2 regions of the Paenisporosarcina macmurdoensis genome follow, and region 1 is predicted to be linked to the other one. Evidence: riboswitches for the same ligand, from Rfam matches in the RefSeq annotation. Region 1 holds a riboswitch; the other holds the start of a gene.
The links. Region 1 has a riboswitch for thiamine pyrophosphate ahead of ACFPYN_RS00350 (ABC transporter substrate-binding protein). Riboswitches for the same ligand answer to the same signal wherever they lie in the genome.
Positions count from the first base shown of each region.

Region 2: linked by a shared signal. The riboswitch ahead of thiT (energy-coupled thiamine transporter ThiT) and the one ahead of ACFPYN_RS00350 (ABC transporter substrate-binding protein) in region 1 are both predicted to bind thiamine pyrophosphate.

Region 1 is NZ_JBHSRI010000002.1:72,876-77,057, reverse strand. Features, by position in the region: gene ACFPYN_RS00360 (ABC transporter permease) at 1-751, opposite strand, end outside; gene ACFPYN_RS00355 (thiamine-binding protein) at 748-1,038, opposite strand; gene ACFPYN_RS00350 (ABC transporter substrate-binding protein) at 1,039-2,046, opposite strand; TPP riboswitch at 2,276-2,385, opposite strand; gene ACFPYN_RS00345 (hypothetical protein) at 2,556-3,056, shown strand; gene ACFPYN_RS00340 (trypsin-like peptidase domain-containing protein) at 3,327-4,182, opposite strand, start outside.
Region 2 is NZ_JBHSRI010000003.1:46,347-50,528, reverse strand. Features, by position in the region: gene ACFPYN_RS04180 (hypothetical protein) at 1-72, opposite strand, end outside; gene ACFPYN_RS04175 (DUF4870 domain-containing protein) at 128-490, opposite strand; gene ACFPYN_RS04170 (M20 family metallopeptidase) at 548-1,618, opposite strand; TPP riboswitch at 1,755-1,859, shown strand; gene thiT (energy-coupled thiamine transporter ThiT) at 1,956-2,540, shown strand; gene map (type I methionyl aminopeptidase) at 2,794-3,543, shown strand.

The DNA of each region.
Region 1 (4,182 bases):
CTTTAGGTTTCCCTTTCACGATTAACTTCTCTAATGAAGAAATTACTGCGAAGAAAAATAAACTTAAAATCATAATGAGAAATATTGCTACAAAGACACGATCTGTGCGAAATGAAGACGATGCAAGAGTCATAAAGACTCCAATTCCTTCTTTGGCACCCAGCCATTCAGAGATTACAGCTCCCATAACGCTGTAGGTAGCAGCTATTTTCAGTCCTGAAAATAGTGAAGGTAACGCATATGGCCATTCTACCTTCCAAAAAATCTGTTTTTTTGATGCGCCAGCCATTTTCATATAATGCGTAAGCTCAGCAGTCGTTTGTCGAAAACCATCCAATGCAGCAATCGTGATTGGGAAAAAACAAACCATTGTGATGACAATGATTTTTGGTAGTAACCCAAATCCAAACCATATGACCAACAATGGAGCCAACACAATGATTGGAATATTTTGTGACAAAATAATAAGTGGATAAAGTGCTTCTCTAAGCTTTGGTATACGATGTAAACTGATTGCCACAATAAGGCCAACACCACTTCCAATCAACAGCCCAATAAAAGACAGCTTAATCGTTGACACTAAATGATTACTATAAGTCGCCCAGCCTGCTATTCCTTCAGTCCATATATCAGAAGGTGCTGGCAGCAGCCACTTTGGTATGTCGAATAACCAACAGGATAGTTGCCATATTGTTAATAAAAGGATGAGGACCAATAATGGTCTCCATCCTCTCTGGAAAACTTTTCTCATCGATATTTCTCTGTCAATTTATCCATCGATACGCCGCTTGGCTGATACAAGATTTTCACTTGAGAAATAACATTTACACAGCCAGCCTCTATCATTCGCTCATTCATTTTCTCGATAATGGAGAAAATTTCTGTCAGATTACCTTCCATTGTGGTTTCAAGTGGATGCACCTCATAGCGTATTCCTGAATCCTGTATAACGGAAATGGCTTGTTCAATAAATGGAATTGAATCTTCTCCATTATTTGTTTTCGGGATGATTTGAATACTAACTAAAGAATTTATCATTTATTTATTCTCCTTTTTAGGTAAAAATTCATTTGTAAAGGCTTTTTCTACATCTAGTTTGCCTTCTAATAATCCATTTTCATTCATCCATTGTGCGTAGTTTTCCCACACCTTTTTATCTTGAATTCCCCATTGGGATGCATCATCTTGATACCTTGGAGACAGCCACTTTTGACTTGCTTTAACTAATTCTGGATCCAACTCTGGAACAGCCTTGATTAAAACTTCCGCCGCTTCTTCTGGTTGTTCCATTGCGAATGCATAACCTTGGGATGCTGCTGTTACAAAAGCACGAACGGTATCAGGATTTTCTGCTATCAACTTCTCATTCGTTATTAGAACAGGTGTATAATAATCTAGCTTATCTGAGTAATCCGTCAGATATTGCATATTCAATTTCTCTCCACGAAGTTCCGCTTCAATTCCTGTCCATGCATAATAGATCCATGCAAAGTCTACATCTCTTTTTACAGCTGTAAAGAAGTCTGTATCACCCATATTTACCATATCAACTTTTTCTACATCTGCACCTTCTTGTTTCATTAAAGAAGAAATCACTGCTTTTTCAACTGGTGCACCCCAGCCACCATATGCTTTGCCTTCATAATCTTTAGGTGAAAGTATCTCTTTTTCTGCAGGTGACGCAAAACCAGATGTATTATGTTGAATCACGGCAGCAATTGAAACAATTGGTACGTCTTGAACACGTGCTTCTGTTAAGGATTCTTGATAACCAACTCCAAATTCAGCTTTTCCCGAAGCTACTAATTGATTAGCACCAGCTTCACCTGGCATAATAATTTCTACATCAAGACCTTGTTCCTTAAAAAACCCCTTGTCTCTCGCTACATATAAGCCAGTATGATTCGTATTAGGTGTCCAATCCAAAACCACTGTTACTTTCTTCAACTTTTCGCTTGCTTCATTGGTTCCAGAACTAGCGTCGTCTGTATTGCCACAAGCTGTTAACATCATCAAAATTAGTAGGTATCCTAACCATTTTTTCATCATTTTCTCTCCCCTTTTCTAAATCTGTTGAGAGCACTAAACGATGGAACGAAAGGAGGAAACATATTTTTTAGTAAAGCCAACTTCTTTCTCACAAACGCAGAATCACACCAAATCCATCTAACTAGGTGCTAAGAGGCATGCATACTGACAAATCTCTTAAACATCTTCTATTTGAATGAAAAAAAGCGCCCTAGGTAGGTACCTAGGACGCATATCAACACAAACAAGAATGTTTAAATATGTTCCCTACGCTGGTGTTAACCAGATCAGGTTCCAAGGGTGTGTATCTTAAGGATACGGTCTCAACCAGCAACACTGGTCCCCCCACATGTTTCAATTATGAAATTCGTTTAATGCTTTATCACTATTAACAGTGACACAAATTTGTCTAAGTTTCAAGATATAAATAGAAATATAGAAATTCTAACTTGTCATTCTGCATGTCTAAAATTTTTATACATCTCTCATCAATTTCCTGTAAAATGGAAAACAAGGGAGGTATCACCATGATGAACTGGAAACTCACTTCTTTACTACTGGCTATCCTGCTCGGCATTTCTATTATGTGGAGCGTCCAACAACCTGCCAACTTTGAAAAACTACAGCTTAAACATTATTCACTCGAACATGCTCAGCTTACTCTAGTTCTTCAGAACATGATCGAGCAATACGAAGAAGACGGCAATCAAAAAGAACTCGGCGAACAGCTACTTCGATATTCTGGATTTATGTTAAACATTCGCCCAGCTGGAGAAACTGCAGCCTACCGAACGTTCGACTTTGACTATGACATCCAAAAGGTGTTATACGAAGTTCATCGGAAAGCGCGTGGCGAACAAATAAAAGAATATGACATTAATCGACTAAAAACCGCATATGAATTACTCAGAACCTTCGAGGATCTAGCACTGAATAACCTTGAACACAAAACAGTCGCTGACTACGAAAACGACTTCGACCAATTCCTTGAACATTACGAAACTAAAAAACATGATCTGTTTAAATAAAAAGATTCCACAATAAAATCGTCATAATCCTATAACAAGAAAAAGCAGTTTGAAGATAGACTTCAACTGCTTTTTTCTATAGAAGTTCCTTTATTCTTAGGTTTAGATAAACTATATTGCTGTATATCGTACCTTTGCACTGGCCGCATGAGCCAACAAGCCTGAAAACCACATACCTTCTGTGGGTCTCAATCTCCCCACTCTTGCGGCTTTCTTGTGCTAGGCGAAATTGAACTCTTTTGTTTGTTCTACAATAACAACAGCTTTTGCTCAGTCATAAATAGCTATATCTGTGATTTGATACGTACCATATTCATCGATGACGACTGAATAATCTTTCACTCTCTCATACGTCGACCATTCACCTGCTGCATTCATAAAATCAAAGACTTCGAATGTGCTAACAACTGCATAATCTTCTTCAATGACAATGTCCGTTACTTCATTTGACGTGAATTCAAACATCATGCCTTGACCTGTTACTTCGTAAATGTAGTCAGCCATCTCGGTATATGCAGTACTTTCGAATAGCAGCATGTCTTCAATGTAGTAAAAGTCTTCGTAGTAAAGAGCCATTTCATAGTTATCTCGGAAATGTACAATAAAATCAGATAATCCTACCTCTTCAAAATAATACGTGTCGTCTTCTGTAACCTCTTCAGAATCTTCTTCTACATACTCTTCCTCTTCTTCTACATACTCTTCGTAGTAAGAATCTGCCTTGGCACTTGCCTCAGGATCATACTCGTAGTCATCGTAAAATGAAAAGATACTAGCCACTTCGTTTGAAGTCATCGGTGAATCAGACCAGCTTTGGAGTAGGTCCATCATCGTATACAACGGAATGGAAAATCCAATTGATTGATCTGCTGTCAGCAAAGCGGAATTAATGCCAATTACTTTTCCTGTTTTCGCATCAAGCAGAGGTCCTCCACTGCTTCCAGGAGAAATTTGCACGTCTACTTGGTAAACATTTTCGTACTGAAAATCAGATTCAAATGATCGATCAAGCCCTGTCAAATAACCAATTGAAGCCGAATTTTCTAACCCTTGTGGACTACCGAGAGCAATAACTTCAGAACCGATTTCTGTTTCGTTGATCTCCATTTCCAGTGGTACTTCTCCT
Region 2 (4,182 bases), on a different contig from region 1:
TACTTTTTTCACGATTGGAATAATGATTGGTGCAAATTTTATAGCTGTTTTAACTAAGTTACCTATTTTCATATATATCGCTCCTATCACTATTGTATAGTGGTGTATTTCCCGAAAGTAAGAATTACTAAACCTCTTGTATTACTTTAATTCCTTGAACAATGTTCCAAATCAATACAGCAATCGACAAAATCCCATATAACAACATAAACAATATAGGAATGCCTGCAGACATGAAATCAAAAGAGGAAGTCGCAGTTGGTGCAATCGAATAATCCATAGTACTATACATGGTTACTGAACTAACCATTAAAACAATAAACCCTATAACGCCTAAAGCGACGGGAATCAAATGTGATAAAAAAGACCGTTTTGCATGGTGCTTTACTAAAGTATCAGGTGAAATAAAGTACACAATTAGTGGTAATAAAAATGGAGCAAATAAAACACTGAAATAACATAAAGCGGATAATACACGGCGATTATCCAAAATTACTCCTCCTCTAAACGATAGTACCTACTAATACGGTGCACCATGCAAATGGTTTCATCTTAATGCATGTTTTGTTAGAATATCTGCATATTGTTCCACAGAGGATAGTAACACGTATTCGCCAGGACCGTGCCAATCGTCACCACTTGGGCCGAATTCAATAGCACCAGCACCCGTCTTCGCATAATAGCGAGTATCTGCGGCTCCATGCTGTCCAAATAACACGGCATCTTTTTGTGTTACTTCAGCTGTTACAACTGCAAGTGATTGAACAAAAGGATTATCTTCAGTTGTCGTAATTGCTGGTGTTTTACCTCCAGGTTTCACGATATTTTTAGGATTAATTGATTGGGCAAGCTCCGTCATTTCTTCGATAATATCTTCCCAATTTTGACCTGGTACAAAACGGATATCGTAATTGACTTCACATTGATCTGGTACAACATTATAACGGTCACCTGCTTGAATTTTAGCCAAATTGATTGAAGGATATTCATAATATTCATTGCTTGCTTTAGTGAATGGCAATGTTTTTAACTTCTCATGGAACACATAAGAAGCTTCAATAGCATTCGTACCTTCCCAAGGACGGGATCCATGTGCTGCCTTTCCGAAAAGTGTTACAGTAGCATGTAAAATTCCTTTAGATTGCACACTTAGTTTTAAACGTGTGGGCTCTCCACATATGACAAAATCACCCGAGCGTCCAATCTCAACGAGATGACCTGATGTTTTTCTTCCACCTGTTTCTTCATCCGTTACAATATGCAAAACAATCCGCTGTTTTAATTGTTCTTTAGCTGAAGAAATGCGACGAAAAGCTTCCATCATTGCTGCAACGCCAGCTTTCATATCCGCTGATCCACGACCATAAAGGCGATCGCCATCAATAACTGGATTAAATTGCTCGATTTTTCCAGGAACTACATCTACATGGCCATTCCAAACGATGGTAGTTGGACCTTGTCCTATTTCTGCGTGAATCATTAATCGTCCTTCATTCTCTATAATTTCATGTGTGATTTCATGACGATCCAACCATGTAGAACAAAAGCGAAGTGCCTCATTTGCACCATCCTCAGTATCACTTTTAATTGCTACTAAATTTTTCAACAATTCGATCATGTACCTTCACATCCTTATTGAATTTTATATACTCAGTATACTGATAGAGACTCTAGAAGTCACAGTACTACTGAACCCTCTTGCTTCTTTTCCCCACTTTCTGTACAATTAACCCGTAATATGAAAATTAGATGTTAAGTACCACAAGGGGAGCCTGTAATGGCTGAGAGTGAACGAGAAAAGTTCTAACCCTTAGAACCTGTAAGTTAATGCTTGCGCAGGGATGTGGATAGAAACCGACTCCAACGACGTCAGGCTCTGTCCTTGAGGTCGTTTTTTTGTGGTTTTTTTCACCCTGACATGCGATTTGCAGTACATCGCAAAAGGAGGAAGAAAGATGAGAAATCAAAAAGTTTTACTGCTAGTAGAGATTGCGATTTTTGCTGCGTTGGGGTTTGTATTGGATTTTGTTGCTTTTAAAATGCCGCAAGGGGGATCTGTCAGTTTAGTGATGATTCCAATTGTTTTAATGGCGTTCCGCAGAGGGGCATTAGCCGGCGTTATAACTGGGTTGCTAGTTGGCCTGTTGCAAATTGTTTCAGGATTAATATCAGTGACCCCGTTGTCATTTAATTTTGTAGTTATGCAAGTCATTCTAGATTATTTAATTGCTTATGGTGTAGTTGGATTCGCAGGATTGGTGCGATCACAATACTTTAAATATGCACAACAGAATAAACGTGGAAAATTGATAGTCACGATTGTTTCTGCTGTATTTATTGGTTCGTTCTTGCGTTATGTTATTCATGTTATAACCGGTATTTTCTTCTTTGGCATGTATGCTGAAGATGCTAATGTATTTATGTACTCGACTATTTATAATGCAACTTACATGATCCCAGTATTTCTATTGAGTGCTTTCGTGTGCTCATTACTTTTCTTAGCTGCCCCACGATTACTTGAACCAAATAAAACGGTGTAACGCGTTGCTCACTGGCTATCATGTACATTTGATAACAAGTGGACATAAACTGACTTGAATGGTCGGAAAGCGTCTTCTGGCGTTTGAAAATCATCTAATACTCTTAAAAGACAAGAGTTAAAATGTATATAAAATAAATCAACCTAGTAGATTGATTTCCTGAATGTTCAGAATGGTCCTGGCATATGGGAAAGCATCTTTTCTTATGGTATAGTATGGGATATATATTTTGAGAAAGAAGGATTTTAAGAATATGATTGCAAAAACAACTGAAGACTTTGAGTCGTTAAAAACAATAGGCAGAATCGTTGCTGAGATTCGCGACGCAATGCGTGCAGCAACGAAACCCGGTGTGACAACAAAAGAAATTGATGAACTTGGCGGACGTATGTTTGAAGAAACAGGAGCAATCTCAGGTCCTAAAGGGGAGTATGATTTTCCTGGTTTCACTTGCATTAGTGTAAACGAAGAAGTTGCGCACGGAATACCAGGTTCACGCATAATAAAAGATGGTGACCTCGTCAACATTGATGTTTCTGGATCTCTTAATGGCTATTTTGCAGATACAGGCATTTCATTCGCTGTTGGTGAAGGCCATAAGAAAATAGAAAAACTTTGTGAAGTCGCAGAAAGCTCTTTTGATCGAGCGATGTTAAAAGTAAAAGCAGGTGCACGCTTAAACCAAATCGGTAAAGCTGTTGAACGCGAAGCTAAACTTAATGGCTATACAGTCATCATGAACTTAACAGGTCATGGGATTGGTAAATCTCTTCATGAAGCGCCCCAACATATTCTGAATTATTATGATGCTTGGGAACCAACTATTTTGAAAGAAGGAATGGTTTTAGCAGTAGAGCCGTTTATTTCTGAAAAAGCGGAACATATCGTGGAATCTGGAGACGGCTGGACATTTTTAACGCCAGACAAATCTCTGGTCGCACAAATTGAGCATACAGTCATCGTCACAAAAGGCGAACCCATTTTAATTACAAAAATCAATTAACACGAAAACACCAACTGAGCGATTGCGCAGTTGGTGTTTTTTAAAAATATTAGAAAGTATAAGATTTTTCAAGCTACACCTTTTAACTTGGCGTAGCTATGTCTAGCCCCAAGCGCCAGCTCGCGGGGCACCTTAATGGGGTCAGAAAGACGATTTCACTTTTCATCTTTCTAGCGCCAGTGTCGAGCTAGAAGGCGCTTTCCGCTTTTTCTTAGAAGATAAGAAAGTATATAATTTTAATTCCATAAACCCAGTGTTTCAGGTCCTTTGGTCAAAAAGATGATTCATTACTATTGTTGATTTCCGTTTCAACGCCCTTTCATGTTTCGAAGCTAGCGTAGCGATGCAGAAACAGGCGGACGCTTTCCGCGGGGCGGTCGGTGAGCCTCCTCGGTCACTTCGCGATCTGCGGGGTCTCACCTGACCCGCTGATCCCGCTGGAAAGATATTGGACGAACTGTGATTCGTCCGATATCTTTGCGACGAGTAACCGCAGGAGCACATGTTTTTGCAGTGACGAGGAGACTGAAGCCATGCCCGCGAAAAGCGTCCACCGTAGCGAAAATTAACAGGCTACTATGGTTACACTTCTTAAAAGTACCTGTCGCACTTTGCACGGTTTTTCTTAATTAAATAGTA